2 regions of the Bradyrhizobium sp. i1.15.2 genome follow, and region 2 is predicted to be linked to the other one. Evidence: predicted binding sites of a transcription regulator. Region 2 holds the regulator's gene; the other holds the start of a gene.
The links. The regulator LexA, encoded in region 2, represses DNA repair genes until DNA is damaged. The targets are predictions, from matches to a motif close to TGTTCNNNNTGTGTTCNG.
Positions count from the first base shown of each region.

Region 1 (11,215 bases), on a different contig from region 2:
TGCGCCTCGTCGACATGCCCGGCTATGGCTACGCCAAAGCGCCGAAGAGCCAGGTCGCGTCCTGGACCGAGCTGATCCACAAATTCCTGCTCGGACGCGCCAGCCTCGCGCGTGTCTACGTGCTGGTGGACGCGCGGCACGGCCTCAAGGACGTCGATCTCGAAGTCCTGAAGACACTCGATCGCTCCGCGGTCAGCTACCAGATCGTGCTGACCAAGGCCGACCAGATCAAGGCCACCGAGCTCCAATCGCGCATCATCGAGACCGAGGCCGCGCTCGCCAAGCGTCCGGCGGCGTTCCCCAACGTGCTCGCGACCTCGTCGCGGAGCGCGACCGGCATGGCCGAGCTGCGCGCAGCGATCGCAAAGTTGCTGGAAGAGCGAACCTCGTAATGACGGCATTCCGCCTGCTGATCGGGCTTGCCGGCGTGATGGGCGCCGCCGGCGTCGCGCTGGCCGCGGCTTCCGCGCATGGCGGCGATGCGAGCCGGCTCGCCGCCGCAAGTGCCATGCTGCTGTTTCATGCAACCGCCATACTCGCGGCCGTCGCCCTGCTCGGGCGCGGCCTTCTGCACGACGGAATTGGCATCATCGCCGCGTCCGGCTTCGCAGCCGGCGCCGCGCTGTTCGCGGGCGACCTCACGTTGCGGCAATATGCCGGCCATTCGCTGTTTCCCTATGCAGCGCCGACCGGTGGATCGGTGATGATCTTGAGCTGGCTGGCGGTGACGCTCGCCGCGGTGGTGGTGAAGCGCAGTCCGTAGCCCGGATGGAGCCAACGGGTCGGCGCGAAGCGCCGCCCGATGACAGGCTCCGCGCAATCCGGGAGAGCTTGCGCGGGTAGATTCCCGGATTACGCTGCGCTCCATCCGGGCTACGCGGCTGCGTGTGGGGGACGAAGACCACTTTGCGCCCCGCCCGCCAATCGGATAGAACGCGGCCCGAGTATCCCGCCAGCGAGATCCGCCTCATGACCGAAATCTCCCCGCTCGACCAGGCCCGCATCCTGTCCGAAGCGCTGCCGCACATGCAGCAGTATGACGAGGAAACCATCGTCATCAAGTATGGCGGCCATGCCATGGGCGACGAGGAGACCGCGAAGAATTTCGCCCGCGACATCGTGCTGCTCGAGCAGACCGCGATCAATCCGGTGGTGGTGCATGGCGGCGGCCCGCAGATCGCGACCATGCTGAAGCGCCTCGGCATCGTCTCGGAATTCGCAGCCGGCCTGCGCATCACCGATGCCGCGACCATCGAGATCGTCGAGATGGTGCTCGCCGGCTCCGTCAACAAGCAGATCGTCGGCTACATCAACGAGGCCGGCGGCAAGGCCGTGGGGCTATCAGGCAAGGACGCCAATATGGTGAAGGCGTCCAAGACGACGCGCACCATCATGGATCCGGACTCGCACATCGAGAAGGCGGTCGATCTCGGCTTCGTCGGCGATCCCGAGAAAGTCGATCTCACGCTGCTCAACCAGCTGATCGGCTACGAGCTGATCCCGGTGCTGGCACCGCTCGCGACCTCGAAAGAGGGCCAGACGCTGAACGTCAACGCCGACACTTTCGCCGGCGCTGTGGCCGGCGCGCTGAAAGCGAAGCGGCTGCTGCTGCTCACCGACGTGCCGGGCGTGCTCGACAAATCCAAGAAGCTGATCCCGCAGCTCTCGGTGAAGGACGCACGAAAGCTGATCGCCGACGGCACCATTTCCGGCGGCATGATCCCCAAGGTCGAGACCTGCATCTATGCGCTCGAACAGGGCGTGGAGGGTGTCGTCATCATCGACGGCAAGATGCAGCACGCGGTGCTGCTCGAGCTCTTCACCAACACCGGCACGGGCACGCTGATCCACAAGTGATGCGAGAGGCGCCACGCATGAAAGCCGTCATGGCCGGGCAACAGCGCGAAGCGCGTCTTCGCGAAGATGTCCCGGCCATCCACGACCTTTCGTCCCGCGCCAAGAACGTGGATGCCCGGGACAAGCCCGGGCATGACGAGTTGAGGACTCGGCGGCATCGCCGCTCGACCTTGAGCCGTTTCTTGATGACGCTCCCTGCCGCAGCCATCTCGTTCGTGTTCTCCTCCGCACCGGCGTTCGCCGACTTGAAAATCTGCAACCGCATGTCCTATGTCGTCGAGGCCGCGATCGGCATCGACGACAAGGCGGCGACCGCGACGCGTGGCTGGTTCAGGATCGACCCCGCCACCTGCCGCGTGGTGGTGCAAGGCACGCTCTCCGCCGACCGCATCCTGCTCAACGCCCGCGCGCTTGGCGTCTACGGCGCCTCCCCGATCCCGCAGAACGGCAGCGACACGCTGTGCGTCGCGCAGGACAATTTCGTCATCGCGGCCGCGCGGCAGTGCCGCAGTGGCCAGACCCAGGCCGCCTTCACCCAGATCACGCCGACGCAAGGCGCGGACGGCAATTTCGTCGCCTATCTCGCCGAGGACTCCGAATATGACGACGAGCAGGCTCGCCTCGCCGGCATCCAGCGGCTTTTGGTGATCGCAGGCTACGACGCCGCGCCAATCGACGGCGTCGACGGGCCGAAGACGCAAGGCGCGCTGGCCGCTTTCCTGAAGAGCCGCGGATTGTCGTCCGACATCCTGTCGTCGCCGAACTTCTTCAAGACCATGGTCGATGCCGTGCAGACGCCGTCTGCGACCGGCCTCACCTGGTGCAACGACACCACGCACAAGGTAATGGCGGCGGTTGCCACCGACGACGGCAAGGCGGTGACCAGCCGCGGCTGGTATCGCATCGACCCCAAGACCTGCCTGCACCCCGATGTGAGCGGCCAGCCGAAGCAGATCTTCAGCTTCGCGGAAGCCATCGACGCCGACAACCGAATCGTCAAGCTAAAGGACAAGCCGCTGAACTGGGGCGGCGACAAGCAGCTTTGCACGCGCGAGACCAAGTTCGAGACCAACGAGCAGACCGACTGCGGCGCGCGCGGCTTCGCGGCGACGGGTTTTGGCGCGGTGGACATGTCGAGCGGCGGCAAGACGCTGCGGTTTGCGATGCCGTGATTGCTTTTGTGATCGTACCGGTGCCATGCACTCCGCTGTCGTCCTGGCGAAAGCCAGGACCCATGACCCCAGGATCGCGTTTGGCGAAGAACGACGACTAGCGTGCCCCAATGATCGGTCACGGAGTATGGGTCCTGGCTTTCGCCAGGACGACGATTGAGGGTGGGGCGCCGCCGCGGTCAACGGATAGAGAGTGAAAATGAAATCCCCCCGTGCCTTCGGCCATATCGACACCTGGGTGTTCGACCTCGACAACACGCTCTATCCGCACCACGTCAATCTGTGGCAACAGGTCGATGCGCGGATCACCGAGTTCGTTTGCAATTGGCTCGATCTGACAGCGGTGGAAGCGCGCAAGATCCAGAAGGATTATTACCAGCGCTTCGGCACCACCATGCGCGGCATGATGACCCTGCATGGCGTCCGCGCCGACGACTATCTCGCCTATGTCCACAAGATCGACCACTCTCCGCTAGAGCCGAACCCGGCGCTGGGCGAGGCCATCGCAAAACTGCCGGGACGAAAGCTGATCCTGACCAACGGTTCGGTCGATCATGTCGATGCGGTGCTGGCGCGGCTCGGCTTTGCCACGCATTTCGACGGCGTGTTCGACATCATCGCCGCCGACTTCGAGCCGAAGCCGGCGCCGCAGACCTACCGCAAGTTTCTCGCCGACCATTCGGTCGATCCGACCCGCGCCGCGATGTTCGAAGACCTCGCCCGCAACCTCACCGTCCCGCACGAACTCGGCATGACCACCGTGCTGGTGATACCGGATGGGACGAAAGAGGTCGTGCGCGAGGACTGGGAATTGGCGGGCCGTGATGCCGCCCATGTCGACCATGTCACGGATGATCTCGCGGGTTTTTTGGGCAGGCTGTCTCCCAAATAACCGCTGTCGTCCTGGCGAAAGCCAGGACCCATTATCCCGGGGTGGAATTTGGCGCGAGCTGATAACTACCAGCCTTCGCCAAACACCTCCCAGGGGTAATGGGTCCTGGGTCGGCGCTCACGTTGTTCGCTTGTCCAGGACGACGATGGAGGACGACACTGAGTTTGCCTTGACTCCGTCCTCCCAAATCCCGAAAAAGCGCTCCAAATCACCGCAAATTCCCGCCCGCCTTTGAGGAAATCCCGATGTCCCTGTCCGCCCTCGAATCCACCATCAACGGCGCCTTCGAGGCGCGCGACGGCGTCTCGACCTCGACCAAGGGCGAGGTCCGCGAGGCCGTGGATCACGCGCTGGAGATTCTGGACAAGGGCGAGGCCCGCGTTGCCGAGCGCGGCACCGACGGCAAGTGGAAGGTCAATCAATGGCTGAAGAAGGCGGTGCTGCTCTCGTTCCGCCTCAACGACATGGGCGCCATTCCCGGCGGCCCCGGCAAGGCGACCTGGTGGGACAAGGTGCCCTCGAAGTTCGACGGCTGGGGTGAGAACCGTTTTCGCGACGCCGGTTTCCGCGCCGTCCCCGGCGCCATCGTGCGCCGCTCGGCCTTCATCGCCCGCAACGTCGTGCTGATGCCGTCTTTCGTCAATCTCGGCGCCTATGTCGATGAATCCACCATGATCGACACCTGGTCGACGGTCGGCTCCTGCGCGCAGATCGGCAAGCGCGTGCACATCTCCGGCGGCGTCGGCATCGGCGGCGTGCTCGAGCCGCTGCAGGCCGAGCCCGTGATCATCGAGGACGATTGCTTCATCGGCGCGCGCTCCGAGGTCGCCGAAGGCGTGATCGTGCGCAAGGGCGCGGTGCTGTCGATGGGCGTATTCCTGGGTGCCTCGACCAAGATCGTCGACCGCGACACTGGCGAGATCTTCATCGGCGAAGTGCCTGAGTATTCGGTCGTCGTTCCCGGCGCGCTGCCCGGCAAGCCCATGAAGAACGGCCAGATCGGCCCGAGCACCGCCTGCGCCGTCATCGTCAAACGCGTCGACGAGCGCACGCGCTCCAAGACCAGCATCAACGAGCTGCTGCGGGATTGATTGGGGCGCGCATGACCGATGCTCTCTCGATTGCCCGCGATCTCATCCGCTGTCCCTCGGTAACTCCGGCCGATGCCGGTGCGCTGGGCGTGCTCGAACAAGTCCTCAACGCGGCCGGCTTCACATGCCACCGCGTCACCTTCAGCGAGCCCGGCACCGCCGACGTCGACAATCTCTATGCGCGGATCGGCACTGACGGGCCGCACATCACCTTTGCCGGCCACACCGACGTGGTGCCGCCGGGCGACGAGAGCGCCTGGAGCGTCGGTGCATTCTCCGGCGAGGTGAAGGACGGCTTTCTGCACGGCCGCGGCGCGGTCGACATGAAGGGTGGCATCGCCTGCTCGGTCGCCGCGGTGCTGGAGCATCTCGCCGCGAACGGCGGCAAGCCACGCAGCGACGGCCAAAAATCGGGCTCGGGTTCGATCTCGTTCCTGATCACCGGCGACGAGGAAGACGTCTCCATCAACGGTACCATCAAGCTGCTGAAGTGGGCGGCGGAGCGCGGCGAGAAATTCGACCATTGCGTGCTGGGCGAGCCCTCCAATGTCGAGACCCTCGGCGACACCATCAAGGTCGGCCGCCGCGGCTCGCAATCCGGCACGCTGTATGTCGACGGCGTGCAGGGCCACGTCGCTTATCCGCACCGCGCCGCCAATCCGGTGCCTGATATCTCGCGGCTGATCGTGGCGATCTCGGATGAGCCGCTCGACCATGGCAGCGCGCAGTTCCAGGCCTCCAATCTCGAATTCACCTCGGTCGACGTCGGCAACACCGCCAACAACGTCATCCCGGGCCAGGCCCGCGCAAAATTCAACATCCGCTACAACGACAATCACACCCAGGCGAGCCTGCGCGAGCTGGTCGAGACGCGGCTGACCAAAGCCTGCGGCAACCGGATCCGCGCCCGCATCGTCTGGGAGCCCTCGAACTCGAACGTGTTCGTGACCAAGCCTGGCCCGTTCACCGAACTCGCGGTGTCCGCGATCGAGGAAGTGACGGGCCGCAAGCCGGAGCTGTCGACCTCAGGCGGCACCTCGGATGCGCGCTTCATCTCGAGCTATTGCCCGGTGATCGAGTTCGGCCTGGTCGGCCAGACCATGCACCAGGTCGACGAGCGCGTGCCGGTCAGGGACCTGGAGCAGCTGACCAAGGTGTATCGCGGGATTTTGACGCGGTATTTTGGGTAGGCTCTTCTGCCCGCCCAAACTCCGCTGTCATCGCCCGGCTTGACCGGGCGATCCAGTATTCCAGAGACGGCAGTGACTGAGCCGAGAGGCCGCGGCGTACTGGATGCCCCGGTCAAGCCGGGGCATGACAGTGGTGGATGTAGCGAGAGCGCGCGCCCTCACCCCAATCAGTAATCCACCTGCATCAGATACAGCCCGTCCGGCGGGGCGACGATGCCGCAGGCGGCGCGGTTGCGTGCAGCGAGCGCTGCGGAGAGATCTTCGGCGGTCCAGCGGCCTTCGCCGACCCACATCAGCGACCCCACCATCGAGCGCACCTGGCTGTGCAGGAACGAGCGCGCCGAGGTGAGAATCGTGATCTCGCGCCCGTCGCGCAGCACGTCGAGTTGATCGAGCGTCTTCTCCGGCGACCTGGCCTGGCACTCGGTGTCGCGGAAGGTGGTGAAATCGTGCTTGCCGAGCAGGCGTTGTGCCGCCGCATGCATCGCATCGGCATCGAGCCGGCGCGGCACACGCCAGGCGTGGCCGGCATCGAGCGCGAGATTGGCGCGGGTGTTGACGATGCGGTAGCGATAGTGGCGCTTGATGGCCGAGAAGCGCGCCTCGAAAGTCTCCGGCACGATATCGGCTTCGAGCACGGCGATGGGATGCGGGCGCAAATGCGCATTCAAGCCGTCGCGAAAACGGCCCTGCGGAAACTGCTTGTCGATATCGACATGCGCGACCTGGCCGCGCGCATGCACGCCGGCATCGGTGCGCCCGGCGCCGTGCACGCGTGCATCCGCGCCGGTCATCGCCTTCACCGCCGCTTCCAGCGCGCCCTGCACCGAGGGCAGCGTCTCCTGCACCTGCCAGCCGAAGAACGGCGCGCCGTCATATTCGATGATGAGCTTGTAGCGGGGCATCTTGTCCAGTTTCGCTGTCATCGCCCGGCTCGACCGGGCGATCCAGTACTCCGCAGCCTATCCGTTCGACCGAGAAGCCTCGGCGTACTGGATACCCCGCCTTCGCGGGGTATGACAGCGTCAGGTGAATTTGGCGCCGGGCTTCAACGGCACGCCACGCAGGAAATCCGCGGCCTGCATGCGTGCCTTGCCTTCGCGCTGGAGCTCGATCAGGCGGATTGCGCCTTCGCCGCAGGCAATGGTGAGGTGATCGTCGAGCACCTCGCCGGGTGCGCCCGCGCCTATCGCCAGTTCGCAACGCAGGATTTTTACGCGCGCGTTCTCGCTCACGCCGGTGAGCTCGGCCCAGGCGCCGGGAAACGGCGACAGGCCGTGGATATGGCGCAGCACCTCGCGCGCGGGCCTGGTCCAGTCGATCCGCGCTTCGGCCTTGTCGATCTTGGCGGCGTAGGTGACGCCATCCTCGCTCTGCTGCTTGAGCTGAAGTCCGCCGCGGTCGAGCGCGGCCATGGCGCGCACCATCAGATCGGCACCGAGCCGGGCCAGACGATCGTGCAGATCGAGCGCGGTCATATTGTCCGTGATCGCGAGCCGTTCCGCCATGGCGACGTCGCCGGTGTCGAGGCCAACATCCATCTTCATCACCATCACGCCGCTCTCGGCATCGCCGGCCATGATCGCGCGATTGATGGGAGCAGCACCGCGCCAGCGTGGCAGCAGCGAAGCGTGCAGATTGTAGCAGCCGAGCTTTGGCGCATCGAGGATCGCCTGCGGCAGGATCATGCCATAGGCGACGACGACGGCCGCATCGGCGTCGAAGGCGCGGAATTCTTCCCGCGCCTCCGGCGTCTTCAACGTCTTCGGCGTCAGCACGGGCACGCCGAGCTTTCGCGCGGCCTCTTCCACCGGGGTCGGCTGCAATTGCAGGCCACGCCGTCCGCCGGGCTTCGGCGCGCGCGTATACACGGCCGCGATCTCGTGGCCGTGCGCGACGAGCTCGAGCAGCGTCGGCACGGAGAAATCGGGCGTGCCCATGAAGATCAGGCGGAGGGGCATGACAAGGACTCGGTACGTTCCCTCCCCCCTTGTGGGGGAGGGTTAGGGAGAGGGGTGCCACACGACGCGCTCTCTCGGTTTGAGGTTTCGCGGCACGCACCTGATTCAGATGACGGAGAGACTTCCGTCTGGGCTACCCCTCTCCCCCGCCCTCCCCCACAAGGGGGGAGGGAGCGCAGGGGAGTGTGAGGCAGCACTAAACCTTACTCACTCGCCGCGCTTGGCGGCTTTCTCGAATTTCTTCAGCACGCGGTCGCGCTTGAGCTTCGACAGATAGTCGACGAACAGCACGCCGTTGAGATGGTCGATCTCGTGCTGGATGCAGGTGGCGTAGAGGCCTTCGGCGTCCTCCTCATGCACCTTGCCGTCCAGATCGATGTAGCGCACCCGCACCTTCGCGGGACGCTCGACCTCCTCGTAATATTCGGGGATCGACAGGCAGCCTTCCTCGTAGACCGACAGGTCCTCCGAGGAGGCGATGATTTCCGGATTGATGAAGACGCGCGGCTCGGGCTTGGTCTCGCCGTCCTGGTCGGGCTTGGCGAGGTCCATGGTGATCAGCCGCAACGGCTGCGCGATCTGGATCGCCGCGAGCCCGATGCCGGGCGCGTCGTACATGGTCTCGAACATGTCGTCGGCAAGCTTGCGGATCTCCGGCGTGACCTTCTCGATCGGCTTGGAGACCAGACGCAGCTGCTTGTCGGGCAGGATGATGATTTCTCTGAGGGCCATGGCCGCGATTTAAGCCGCGCGTTCGATGCGGTCAATGCGGCCGGGAACCCGTTAACCCTCCGCTAACCATAAAACTTCGGGTTTCGTTAACCATCAAAATTAACAGGGCATTACCTCGAAATGTTCGCTATTCGTTCGTGCCACAGTGCGAATCGGCTAGAAGGGCAGGCATGAACGAGATCATTTTCACGGCTGGCGACTGGCCGGTGCGCACGGTGGACGCGCTGATCGGCTTCGGCGCGCTGGTCCTCATCCTGCTGGCGGTCATCGCCGTGGTGATTGCACGCTCGGGGCGGCGCGGCGCGGAACTCGCGATGGCCAACGCGATCCGCGCCGACGAACTCGAGGAGCGCATCAGCCAGATGCTGCATGCCCAGAGCGAGGCTTCGGGGCGGGTCGATGCCATGACCCAGACGCTGGCCGGCCGCCAGGCAGACATGGCACGCGCGGTCAACGAGCGGCTGGATTCGGTGACCCACCGGGTCGGTCAATCCATGGAGCACACCACCCGCAACACCATGGAGAGCCTGCGCGCGCTGCACGAGCGGCTCGGCATCATCGACAGCGCGCACAAGAACCTCACCGACCTCACCACGCAGGTGACGACCCTGCGCGACGTGCTCGCCAACAAGCAGTCGCGCGGCGCCTTCGGTCAGGCGCGAATGGAGGCGATCGTCCAGGACGGTCTGCCGAAGGGCGCCTACGAGTTCCAGTTCACGCTCTCGACCGGCAAGCGTCCGGACTGCGTCGTGTTCCTGCCCGACCAGCGGCCGCTCTGCATCGACGCGAAATTTCCGCTGGAAGCGATGACCGCGCTGCATGATGCGCGCACCGATGAGGAAAAGCGGATCGCCACGCAGCGGCTGCGCGGCGACGTGATGAAGCACGTCAGCGACATCGCCGAAAAATATCTCGTCGCCGGCGAGACCCAGGAAATGGCGCTGATGTTCGTGCCGTCGGAATCGGTCTACGCCGAAATTCACGACGGTTTCGACGACGTGATCCAGAAGGCGTATCGCGCCCGCGTCGTGCTGGTGTCGCCGTCGCTCTTGATGCTCGCGATCCAGGTGATGCAGCAGATCATGAAGGACGCGCGCATGCGCGATGCCGCCGACCAGATCCAGACCGAGGTGATCAAGCTCGGCGACGATCTCGGCCGCCTGCGCGAGCGCGTGCTGAAATTGCAGAAACACTTTGCCGACGCCAACGAAGACGTCCGCCAGATCCTGATCTCCGCCGACAAGATCGAGAAGCGCGCCGGGCGCATCGAAGAGCTCGATTTCAGCAAGACCGATGCGCCCGAAGCCCCGCATCTGGTGGCGACCGGCGCTGCCGAGCTGTTCCCGAGGAAGCTCCAGGCGGGGGAGTGATTCTACGCTGAGATGCGGTAACCTGCCGCCTCAATCTCGCTGTCGCCGCCCGGCTTGACCGGGCGACCCAGTATCCCAGAGGCGGCAGATGGGCGCTCGCTGCTACTACGTCTACATTCTCGCCAGCAAGATGGGTGGCACGCTTTATATTGGCGTAACGAACGATCTCATCCGCCGGGTGGCAGAGCACAAGTTGAAACTGATCGAGAGCTTCACGAAAGACTACGATGTCGTGAAGCTCGTTTACTTCGAGCAGATCGACGACCCCGAGAATGCGATCGAACGGGAGAAGCGGCTGAAGAAGTGGAAGCGCGATTGGAAGATCGCGTTGATCGAGAAAGACAATCCGGATTGGAACGATCTCTATTCGGGGATTGCTGGCCCCCATAATGCCGGCCTCTGGAATACTGGGTCGCCCGGTCAAGCCGGGCGACGACACCTCCTCTTTGGCCGGCAGGAGCGACACCTCACTTGTGGCGGCCAGAATCTGCTAACACCACCCCATGACCGCACCCGACGCGACCTCCCCCGCCAGGCCCGATACGACCCCCACCTCCTGGCGTGACAGCCTTGCCGTTTACCTGCAACGGCGGGTGCTGATCGTGCTGTTCCTCGGCTTCTCGTCCGGGCTGCCGCTGGCGCTGTCGGGCTCGACGCTGTTGGTGTGGATGCGGGAGTCGGGCGTCGATCTCAAGACCATCGGGCTGTTTGCGCTGGTCGGCACGCCCTACACGCTGAAATTCCTGTGGGCGCCGCTGGTCGATGCGATGCATGTGCCACTGTTCACGCGTGCGCTCGGGCGACGACGCGGTTGGCTGCTGTTCTCGCAATTGCTGCTGATCGTCGCGATCCTGCTGCTGGCGCTGACCGATCCCGCGCGCTCGCCGTTCTATGTCGCGCTCGGCGCATTGCTGGTGGCGACGGCCTCGTCGACGCAGGACATCGTGGTC
Region 1 covers NZ_JBEPRQ010000001.1:359,286-370,500, forward strand. The annotation lists gene yihA (ribosome biogenesis GTP-binding protein YihA/YsxC) at 1-392, shown strand, start outside; gene ABIB80_RS01745 (DUF423 domain-containing protein) at 392-763, shown strand; gene argB (acetylglutamate kinase) at 970-1,857, shown strand; gene ABIB80_RS01755 (DUF1036 domain-containing protein) at 2,043-3,029, shown strand; gene ABIB80_RS01760 (pyrimidine 5'-nucleotidase) at 3,229-3,921, shown strand; gene dapD (2,3,4,5-tetrahydropyridine-2,6-dicarboxylate N-succinyltransferase) at 4,167-5,012, shown strand; gene dapE (succinyl-diaminopimelate desuccinylase) at 5,024-6,202, shown strand; gene truA (tRNA pseudouridine(38-40) synthase TruA) at 6,370-7,107, opposite strand; gene fmt (methionyl-tRNA formyltransferase) at 7,228-8,163, opposite strand; gene def (peptide deformylase) at 8,371-8,895, opposite strand; gene ABIB80_RS01790 (DNA recombination protein RmuC) at 9,066-10,265, shown strand; partial or broken gene ABIB80_RS01795 (GIY-YIG nuclease family protein) at 10,354-10,650, shown strand; gene ABIB80_RS01800 (AmpG family muropeptide MFS transporter) at 10,769-11,215, shown strand, end outside.
Region 1: ABIB80_RS01790 (DNA recombination protein RmuC) is a predicted target of LexA. The motif match lies at 9,017-9,034, and genes of this name have one in related genera.

Region 2 (11,215 bases):
AGCGCTCGACCAATTTGAACTTGGAAGTCGCGTCGTTGGCAGATTCTCAGCACGCGGCTGACCTTGTTAACGCAGCCGCTGGAGCTGCGGGTCCATCCCCGCGACGAAGTGCTGGTCGAGCGCGACCGCGCCCTGCGCTGGGCCGAGCGCGATGGCTGCTACGAGGCCACCCTTGCGGCCATGAATCCCAGCTGAGACGGCGTCCAAAACGAAATCGCCCGGGAGCGGTCAACCACGCCCGGGCGATCGATCTCTGGAACTGGCGAGGGCCTAGTTCGGCACCGCAGCCCTCGACGCCGGCTTGGCGGCCACCGCATTCGCGGTTTGGCCGTGCAGGAAGTCGTAGGCCGTATGCAGGGCCTTGTCGTCTTTCGCCTCCGGCGGGACATAGGACTGCGACCCGGTCTGCTCGGTGCCGTCGGCTGCCTGGAGATGACCGCGCATCTGGGACTCCGCCATGGTGTCCATCCGGCCCTTCAGCTCGGCCGGCACGTCCTGGAGGATCTCGATGTCGGGCGCGATGCCCTGGGCCTGGATCGAGCGGCCCGAGGGCGTGTAGTAGCGCGCCGTGGTCAGCGCCAGCGCGCCGTTGCCGGTGCCGAGCGGAATGATGGTCTGCACCGAGCCCTTGCCGAACGAGCGCGTGCCGATCAGCGTGGCGCGCTTGTGGTCATGCAGCGCGCCGGCCACGATCTCCGAGGCCGAGGCCGAGCCGCCATTGACGAGAACCACCAGCGGCTTGCCCTTGGTGAGGTCGCCTCCATGCGCCGTGAAGCGCTGGGTCTCTTCCGGATTGCGGCCGCGGGTCGAGACGACCTCGCCACGCTGCAGGAACGCGCTCGACACCGACACGGCCTGATCGAGCAGTCCGCCCGGATTGTTGCGCAGGTCCATCACATAGCCGACCAGCTTCTCCGGCGGAACGTCCTTGGAGATCGATGCGATCGCCTTCTTCAGGCCATCGGTCGTCTGCTCGTTGAACGAGGTGACGCGGATATAGCCGATGTCGCCGTTCTCGACGTGGAAGCGCACCGGGCGCACATGGATGATCTCGCGCTTGATCGCGACGTCGAGCGGGGCGTCGGCGCCCTTGCGCACGATCGTGAGCTTGGTCTGGGTCTCGACCGGCCCCTTCATCTTGTTGACGGCCTGCTCGAGCGTCATGCCCTGCACCGCATCGCCGTCGATCTTGCTGATGAGGTCGCCCGACATGATGCCGGCTTTAGACGCCGGCGTGTCGTCGATCGGCGAGACGACCTTGACGAGACCGTCCTCCATCGTGACCTCGATGCCGAGCCCGCCGAACTCGCCGGAGGTGGTCTCCTGCATCTCGGTCCAGGCCTTGTCGTTCATGTAGCGCGAGTGCGGATCGAGCGAGGTCACCATGCCGGTGATCGCGCCTTCGATCAGCTTGGCATTGTCAGGCTTCTCGACGTAGCTCGCCTTCACCCGCTCGAACACTTCGCCGAACAAATTGAGCTTGGAATAGGCGTCATCCGCGCTCGCTGCCGCCCGTGCCGCCCATACGCCGCCGTGCGGACTGGCTACCAGAAGGGTCAGACACGCTCCGGTGAGCGCGCCCAGTGGAAACAGCAGGGTTTTCCGCATGGATAGGCTGGCCTTTTTGCTTCGCGGTTCGGTGGGGCTGGGGAGCCGCCATGCAAATGGCGATCCAGCCTGCTTCTCACAATACCATTCTGGTTTCTTCAAGGCCGGGATGCCACGCCGGCGGGTACACCGTAAAAATCCCTTCGTCCGGACCTAAACTTTCGGCAACGTTGCAGGACCCGGTTGGTGCGCAGCGGGGGTCGGCCGGCCGGCCCACGCCTCGCTGCCATGCCATTTTAGGATGGTTTTGGCGCCCCGGACGGGTTAGGCGATGAGGGAAGGCTTCAAATTCTCGGGAGGATAACAATGAACGAAGCACCCCGCATCCAACCGGAAAGGAACGTCGAGCTCGGCGCCAGCACCGAGCCGTTCCAGAATCTGCATGAATTCGTCCGGAAAGCCCGCGCCAACCTCAACCAGAATGCCTGGGATTATATCGTCGGCGCGGCCGAGACCGAGACCACGATGCGTCGCAACCGCATGGCACTGGACGAGATCGCCTTTCGCCCGCGCGTGCTGCGCGATGTCCGCAAGGTCACCGGCTCGGTCGAGCAGTTCGGCCGCAAGATGCGCCTGCCGGTGGTACTCGCCCCCGTCGGCGCGCTTGAGATCTTCGATCCGGATGGTGCGGCGAGCGTGGCACGCGCCTGCGGCACTTTCGGTGCGGCGCACATGCTCAGTTCCGTGTCCGAGCCCGGCCTCGAGAAGACCGCCGAAGCTGCGCCCGACGCGCTGCGCCTCTACCAGCTCTATGTGCGCGGCGACGACGCCTTCGTTGCCGACGTCGTCAGCCGGGCCGAGAAGAACGCCTACGCCGCCTTCTGCCTGACCGTCGACACCGCTCACTACAGCCGTCGCGAACGTGACATCGCCAAGCGCTACGTTCGCGAGAGCCGCCTGCGCGCCACCGGCGGCGATTACCAGAAGGGTCTGGAGTGGCGGACGGTGAAGATGATCAAGGACAAGTTCAAGATCCCGCTGATCCTCAAGGGCATCGCGACGCCAGAGGATGCGCTGATCGCGATCGATCACGGCGTCGAATGGATTTACGTCTCCAACCATGGCGGCCGTCAGCTCGATCACGGTCGCGGCGCCATGCATGTGCTGCCCGAGATCGTCGATGCCGTGAACGGCCGCGCCAAGATCATGGTCGATGGCGGCGTCTGTCGCGGCACCGACATCGTCAAGGCGATCGCGGCGGGTGCCGACCTGGTCGGCATCGGCCGGCTACAATGCTGGGCGCTGGCGGCGGCCGGCGAATCCGGCGTGGCGCGCATGCTGGAGCTGCTCGAGGACGAAGTGCTGCGCTGCCTCGGCCTCTTGGGTGCGACGTCGTTCGCCGAGCTCGACAAATCCTGCCTGCACCAGGCGACCGCAACCAACGCGCCGAGTGTGTTCAGCGCGTTTCCGCTGTTCGACCACGAGCCATATCGATACTGAGTGAAAGGATGCAGGTGACATCGCTCTCTCCCGGCAGCGCGGATGCGCTCCTGTTCGATCTCGGCCGCGTGGTGCTCGATATCGATTTCTCCAGGGCAATCGCCTGCTGGGCGGGACATGCCGGCTGCAAGCCCGAAGCCATTGTAGCGCGCTATGTGCGGGACAGCGAAGCCTATCGGTTGCACGAGATGGGGAAGATCAGCGATGAGGATTATTTCGCCTCATTGCGAGCCTCGCTCGGAATCGGCATTTCGGACGCGCAGTTCCTGGAAGGCTGGAACGCGATCTTCGCCGGCGAAATGCCTGACATCGCCGAGCTGCTGCCGCGGGCAGCGAAGCAGATGCCGCTCTACGCTTTCTCCAACACCAACCGGCCGCACGTGGACCATTTCTCGAGGGAATATGCCGACCTCCTCGGCCATTTCCGCGAGCTGTATTTGTCGTCCAGCATCGGCTTGCGCAAACCGGATGCGGAGGCCTTCGACCACGTCGTTGCGGCGATCGGCGTGCCCGCCGGGCGCATCGTGTTCTTCGATGATCTTGCCGAAAACATCGAGGGAGCGCGGGCGCGCGGCTTGACGGCGGTGCATGTGACCTCGCCGCGTGACGTCGGGAACGCATTGAAGGCATTGGGCATTTGACGAGGAGTCGGTGTCGCGAAACCCACGGCGGCACCGCCCGCCGGGACCAATTTTGAGAAATTGAGGAACCCGATCACTTTGTGCATTTTTGTACAGAGTTCCGGGAACGGAATACCGCCTTCCGGACTCTTAGAGTCCGTTGGGACTTCTACGGACGGATGCATCATCGTGCTGGGCAAAACCTACCTCACCAAGCAGGCCTCTCTTCTTCTTGAATTCGCCAGGACAACTTCAGATTCGGACCTTTCCGCCAAGCTTGTGAGCAAGGCCGCCGACCTGAAATCCCAGGCCGATCCGCTGCCCGACAAAGACCAGGGAGCCAAGGCGCCCGACGTAACTCCCGGGCAGGCAGGGAGCTGATCGATGCAGCCCGGGGCGCTCGTCGTTCTCGCCTTGCCGTGATTTTCCTTGCCGTGATTTTCGTCGCTTCCATGGCCGCTCTCCTGCCGATTTGTCAGGTTCTTCGCATCATGCCGCGACGCGCTTGATCCTGCCTTCCGGAACAATGTGAAGCGGCGGGATGACTGTGCCCGCTCAGCGGTTTTTGCCTCTGCGCCCGCGCTCGGCTAGAAGACGTGCGGAACATTCGCCCGAACGTGCCGAGCAGGAGTTTTCGCCGTGGCCTTGATGCCGGTTTCCGACGCGCTTGCCGCGGTGCTGGCGGGTGCAGAGCCGCTGCCGGAAGAAATGATTTCCCTCGACGAGGCCCATCATCGCGTGCTCGCGCGTGACCTCGCGGCGCGGCGCACGCAGCCGCCGCAGGCGATGTCGGCGATGGACGGCTACGCGGTGCGCGCGGCCGATGCCGCGACGATCGATTCGGAGCTCACCGTGGTCGGCGAAGTCGCGGCGGGCCGACCGTTCGCCGGGACGATCGGCGCCGGCGAGGCCGTACGGATCTTCACCGGCGGCGTCGTTCCCGGTGGCGCGGACGCCGTCGTGATCCAGGAGGACACGGTCGCAGCCGGCAAGCGGATCATGATCAAGGAAGCCGCGATCGCCGGTCGGCACATCCGCCCCGCCGGCGTCGATTTCCGCGAGGGTGACGTGCTCCTGCGCAAGGGAAGCCGTGTCACCGAGCGCGACCTCGCGCTCGCTGCCGGGATGAATCATCCGCACCTTGTCGTTTTCAGGCGTCCAAAGGTCGCGATTCTCGCCACCGGCGACGAGCTGGTGATGCCAGGCACCACGCCAGGCCACGGCCAGATCGTCTATTCCAACGGCTACGCCCTGCACGCGCTCGCCCGCAGCGAAGGCGCCGAGACGATCGACCTCGGTATTGCCGCCGACACGCTGGAGGCGACCACCGCCGGCATCCGCCGCGCCCGCGAGAGCGGCGCCGACATCCTGATCACGACCGGCGGCGCATCGGTCGGCGACCACGATCTGGTCCAGCAGGCACTGCGGGACGAAGGCATCGCGATGGCGTTCTGGAAGATCGCGATGCGGCCAGGCAAGCCGATGATGCACGGGCGACTCGGCGCAATGGGTGTGATCGGCCTGCCGGGCAATCCCGTGTCGTCCTACGTGTGCGCTTTCCTGTTCATGGTGCCGCTGATTCGCGCCCTGTCGGGCCGTTCAGTGATTCACCATCGCCGCGAACGCGCCGTGCTCGGCCGCGGCGTCGGCGCCAACGACCAGCGCGAGGACTATCTGCGCGCGCATCTGGAGGAGCGTGACGATGGCACACGCGTCGTTCTTCCCGTCAATCATCAGGACTCTTCGCTGCTTGCGAATCTCGCTGCAGCACAGGTACTTCTCGTGCGCGCACCATTCGCGCCGAAGGCCGAAGCCGGCACGGCTTGCGAAGTGTTGCGGCTCCCCGTCTGAGCACCCCGCAACGCGCGTTCCGCGAACTTTGCTCTGTTCACGGTAAATTAAGCAGTTGCGGAACATGTATCGAACATATAGTGTCCGTTCATGATTTGTTTCGAGCATGTAGCGGCTTATTGCCGAATTCTGCGTCTCGGAATCGGACGACATCAACCGGGGGACTTTGGTCGAGATGTTAACGCGCAAACAATACGAGCTTCTGCGGTTCATCAGTGAACGTCTGAAGGAAAGCGGCGTGCCGCCCTCCTTCGACGAGATGAAGGATGCGCTCGATCTGCGCTCGAAGTCGGGCATCCATCGCCTGATCACGGCGCTCGAGGAGCGTGGCTTCATCCGACGCCTGCCCAACCGCGCCCGTGCGATTGAAGTCATCAAGCTGCCGGAGCTCCAGGCAGCCGCCGGCAGCCGCCGCGGCTTCACCCCCAGCGTCATCGAGGGCAATCTCGGCAAGGTGCGTGCGGGCTCCAGCCTGCCCGCGGACGAGGGCGAACGCCCCGTGGCGGTACCGGTGATGGGCCGCATCGCGGCCGGCACGCCGATCGAGGCGTTGCAGACACGCAGCCACACCATCAGCGTACCGCCCGACATGCTCGGCTCGGGCGAACATTACGCGCTGGAAGTGCGCGGTGATTCCATGGTTGATGCCGGCATCCTTGACGGCGACATGGCGCTGATTCAGCGCAACGAGAGCGCCGATACCGGCGACATCGTGGTGGCGCTGATCGACGACGAGGAAGCGACGCTGAAGCGCTTCCGCCGTCGCGGCGCCTCGATCGCGCTCGAGCCCGCCAACGCTGCCTATGAGGTCCGCATCCTGCCGCCCAATCGGGTGAAGATTCAGGGCAAGCTGATCGGGCTTTACCGGAAGTACTGATACCGGACGTACTTGATACCTGGAGAAGTTGGCGCCTCGCGCGCTTCCGATCGGCATCGCCGGTCAGAGATTGGAGCGGATCATCGTCCGCTCCGGCTGGATAGTCTTTCTGGTTCTGCACAGACTATCCGGCCCCTGCTCCGGCGCTGGCTACTCGCGACGCCCAAGAAGCAGCACCGAAACAGCACCGCTTCGCGGCTCGAGTGTGCGAGGAAACAGCGAGCAGCGATCGAGGTCGTTGCACCAGCCGGCAATATTCGCGCATGCGCCTCCCGAATGCATCGCAACTCTCTTTGTTCCTATTGAATTCGGGAAAGATAATGTGATCGCGGCTTGCGGAAACCAGCCGCAGATTTGCCCACAACCGAGCAGAGCTTTCGTGCTTCAACTCTGATAGAGGCCTGCGCCTCGATAAGAGACGTGGGTTGCTATCCCAGCATGAGGAGCACCCGATGTGTGACTACAGCCTGCATGCCGTCGCGTCGCGCCCCGCCGAAGTCGGCGAGACGATCGTCACGACAAATTTCCGCGGCACCTCGACGCGCGGCTTCGCCTCCGCAGCCGATCCGTCTGTTGCCGTCTGCCTGCTGCCGGGAACGGAGCTCGCCTTCGCAGACGACGTCCGCTACGACAATCGCTGGATCTGGACGCGGACCATCAATTCCCGCGTGGGCAAGTTCGGCAAGATCGATCCGCACGTTCCCGACCGCCATCATGACGCGATCGAATTCCCCGACGGCAAATTTGTGCTGGTGACGCAGCTCGTCGAAGGCCAGCGCGCGACCGTGCTGCAACTGCCTGTGACCCAGTCGGTCATCGAGCGCGAGCACAAGGCGCAGATCATCGCCGACAGGCAGCCGACCGTCACGCACCTGCCGATCGGCTGAAACAGCCGCCCTCCGGCTACGAGGTCGGAGGTCAGGATTGAATTGCCATCGCCGGCCGTGGCCGGCGAGATGGTGTGGTTTGCGCCAGCGAATCCGAGCGGACGCACCGACCCGCTGCGTTGCTCCGCACCATCAGATCAATCGTCGGCCTGCAAGTCGGTCTCCGCCGGCGTTGCGTCCTTGATGCGGGGCGCGGTCGCCTTCGGCGCAAGGCTGCCGTCGAAATCACCCTCGCCGGCGCCGACCGGCAACCAGGGGCGGCTCGTGCCTCTCGCCCTCACCGCCTGAACCACAAATCCGTCACCACGCTGCGTCAGCGCCAGTGCGCTCTGGCTGGCGAGCCGCTGCCGATCGACCACCATCGCCGCGCAATCGGGCGGCGCGGGACGCGTCGTCACCACCAGCGCGGCCCGACTGCAATCGTCGGCGAGAGCGTCGACCCGCAGTGCCAGCGCGACCAGCCTCCCGTCGATCAGTGGCGTCACGCAGCCGGATTCGTCACAGGACACGCCATCAGCCAGCGAGGCTCTGCCGGCATCGCGCGGATCGGCGTCGGCAGCGAGCCATTCCTTGAGCAGAAAGCTGTCCTTGCTGGTCCTGATCAGGTGCAGATATCCGTCCTTGCCCCGCACCGCGACGCTCGCGCCATCCCCGGCGATCAGGATGTCGGGCCTCCGCGCCGACAGTCCCCACAGGATCGCTGCCAGCAGCACCAGGGCGCCGGACCAGCGCAGCGGCGTCCGCAACAAGCCCAGCACGATGATTCCCAGGCTCGCCGCGATCAGCGGCCCGATCCCGAACGCCGCGATGCGGCCGACGGCACCCGGCAATGCTGCGACCCAGCGCGAGACCGCGACCATCCAGTCGATGCCGATCCCCATCAGCCACCAGAACACGCTGTCCAGCCCGAACGGTGCAGCAAGCAGCCCCAACAGCCCCGCCGGCATCACCAGCGCCGAGACCACCGGCATCGCGCCGAGATTGGCGAGCACGCCGAACGGCGTGACACGGTGGAAGTGGAAAGCGGCGTAGGGTGTGGTCGCAAGTCCCGCAATCAGCGAAGCCATGAACAGCATCGCGATCTCGCGGCCGCCCCACATCGCAATGCGTGCAGTCGCCGAATGGTCCGGCGAGGCAAACAAATTCGGCATGCCGATCTGCACCAGCGCCACCAGCCCGAGCGTTGCTGCAAACGACATCTGGAAGCTCGGATGCACCAGCGCTTCCGGCGCGACCGCGAGCACGATCAGCGCGGCGACAGCAAGCGTGCGGAAGGTGATGGCGCGGCGATCGACCATCACCGCGATCAGCACTACCGCGGTCATGAAGAACGACCTTTGCGTCGCGACCTCCGCGCCTGACAGCAGCAGGTAGAACGCAGCGGCGACCAGCGCGGCGGCGGCCGACCATTTCTTGATGGCGAAGCCGGCCGCCAGTCTGGGGATCAGAGCGAGCAGCGCGCGCACCGCGAAGAACACGACACCGGCAACGACCGCCATGTGATAACCGGAGATCGAGAGCACGTGGCCGAGGCCGGAGATGAACATCGCGTCGTTGACGGGCGTGGTGATCGCATCGCGCCGCCCGGTGAGCAGCGCGGTCGCGATCGCCCGGTTGTCGCCGTCGAGCGTCGCCCGGATGCGGGCATCGATCGCATCGCGCAGGCCTTGCATGAAGGCCGCGTAACGCAGCCGCAAGCCGGCGGTCTCAGGCGGCGCCGCCACCGTGATTGCGCCCATCGCGAAGCCGGAGGCGCCGATGCCCTGGAAGAACATGTCACGCGAAAAGTCGTAGCTGCCGGGCCGCACCGGCGCGAGCGGCGGCATCAGCCGCGCCTTCAGCTGAACGAAACTGCCGACCTCCGGCGCCGTGCCCTTGCGGACCGACAGGCGCACGCGCTCGAGCCTGACGTCGCTGCGCTGCGCCTCCATCGCGGTGACGCGCAGCACGAACCTGTCGGTACGCTCGCGGATGTCGCGGGCTTCGACGAAGCCCGACAACGATACCGAATAGAGCGACTTTGCCAGCACCGGGTGAGCGATGCGCGCCGTCTTCCAGGTCGCGACGGCAAAGCCGGCCGCGACCGCCGCGATCATGATGGCCGGGGCGAACAGCCGGCTCCGCCGCAACAGAGCCGCGCCAAGCAGGAGCGCGATGGCGGTCGTGGCTACGACCCACAGCACAGGTTCGTGATCTGCCGAGAAATAAAGCGCGATGCCGCAGCCAAACGCCACGGGCACCCACGGCAACAGCCGCCCGGCGCCAGCCTCGGCGCGCAGCCACGCGTCTCGGCCAGCGATGTCCAGAGGTCGAGGCCTGCAGGCGCGAGGCCGCCCGCGGACGCGGCGCGGCCCGCGGGCCACGTCCCCGCGATCCCCTGCGACCGTACCGGCCGGCCCGGCTCCGCCATTCCCTGCACTCGATGATACGCAACGAAGGCCGAAGCTACCGGAACGTGCAGGCGGGCGGATAGCGGTACGGATCAGGAACGAAAGGGCGCGACCGCTACTTTTCCTCTTCCATCGTCACCGCGACATCCGCCTTGGCCGACAGCCGGACCTTGTTGCCCTCGATGTCCGCGACGAGGCCCTTGTCGATGAAGTGATGATGCCCCTTGTGGCTGCCCTCGCCGCTGTCCTTCTTGGTCAGCTTGATGCGATTGCCTTCGACCTTGTCAACGGTGCCGATATGGACGCCGTCGGCGCCGATGACTTCCATGTGCTCTGCGATGTTCTGCATGGTGGGCTCCTTGTTGGACCCAGCCCAACGCGTGGGGCGCACGTTCGTTCTCTCTCGCGAGAATGACAATGCCGTGTGCCCCGCTGGTCAGATCAGCGGCGCCTGCGAGGAAGCATGGTGATTGACGATCTTCCAGTCGCCATCCTCGCGCACGATGACCCAGCTCATCTTGACCGAGAAATCGGGGCTTTCGCCGGCGAGATCGAACGAGATGGTTGCGGCCATATTGATGAGATCAGGAGCTGCCTGCGCCGCATACACCTCGGAGAAGACCGCGCTCGGCTTGCGCCAGCGCGGCAGGCCGTTGAAATAGTCTGCGACGCCATCCCTGCCCCGATAGAGCTTTGGGTTGGAGCCGAAGAAGAAGGCGTTCTTCGAATACAGAGACGAGAGTGCCGCGGCGTCGAGCGTTGCGAAGCCGGCGCTCCATTTGGCGATGATGGCGGAAACGACGGCGTCGGCTTCGCTGGTCATGGTCGTCCTCAGCCCTTGGCGACTTCCTTCGCGAACGTGTCGCGCAGACCGATGGTGCGCGAAAACACCGGCTTGCCCGGCGTCGAGTCCTTGTCGCGCACGAAATAGCCTTGGCGCTCGAACTGCATTACCTCGGTCGAATTGCCTTCCGCGACCGATGCCTCGACGCGCGCATCAGCGAGAATTTCGAGCGACTGCGGATTGAGGTCGGCCGCGAAATTCGAGGCGTCCGGGCTCGGGTTGGCAAACAGCTGGTTGTAGATGCGGATTTCCGCGGGCACGGATGTCGCCGCCGACAGCCAGTGCATGGTGGCCTTGACCTTGCGGCCATCGGGCGCGTTACCGCCTTTGGTCGCGGGATCGTAGGTGCAGCGCAGCTCCACCACCTCGCCGGCATCGTTCTTGATCACGCCGGTGCATTTGACGAAATAGGCGTAGCGCAGCCGCACCTCGTTGCCTGGCGACAGACGGAAGAACTTCTTCGGCGGGTTCTCCATGAAGTCGTCCTGCTCGATGTAGAGCTCACGGCCGAACGTGACCTTCCGGGTGCCGGCAGAGGGATCGTCCGGATGGTTGATCGCCTCGAGCTCCTCGGTCTGCCCTTCCGGATAATTCTCGATCACGACTTTTAGCGGCTTCAGCACCGCCATCCGCCGCTGTGACGTCCGGTTCAGCTCCTCGCGAATGCAGAACTCGAGCATGCCGACGTCGACGACGCT
Region 2 covers NZ_JBEPRQ010000017.1:21,284-32,498, forward strand. The annotation lists gene ABIB80_RS25880 (DMT family transporter) at 1-18, shown strand, start outside; gene ABIB80_RS25885 (hypothetical protein) at 64-195, shown strand; gene ABIB80_RS25890 (S41 family peptidase) at 271-1,608, opposite strand; gene ABIB80_RS25895 (alpha-hydroxy acid oxidase) at 1,915-3,048, shown strand; gene ABIB80_RS25900 (HAD family hydrolase) at 3,057-3,689, shown strand; gene ABIB80_RS25905 (hypothetical protein) at 3,858-4,049, shown strand; gene ABIB80_RS25910 (molybdopterin molybdotransferase MoeA) at 4,308-5,519, shown strand; gene lexA (transcriptional repressor LexA) at 5,695-6,396, shown strand; gene ABIB80_RS25920 (hypothetical protein) at 6,849-7,283, shown strand; partial or broken gene ABIB80_RS25925 (ComEC/Rec2 family competence protein) at 7,421-9,693, opposite strand; gene ABIB80_RS25930 (DUF2171 domain-containing protein) at 9,789-10,022, opposite strand; gene ABIB80_RS25935 (YybH family protein) at 10,110-10,496, opposite strand; gene ABIB80_RS25940 (glutamine--tRNA ligase/YqeY domain fusion protein) at 10,505-11,215, opposite strand, start outside.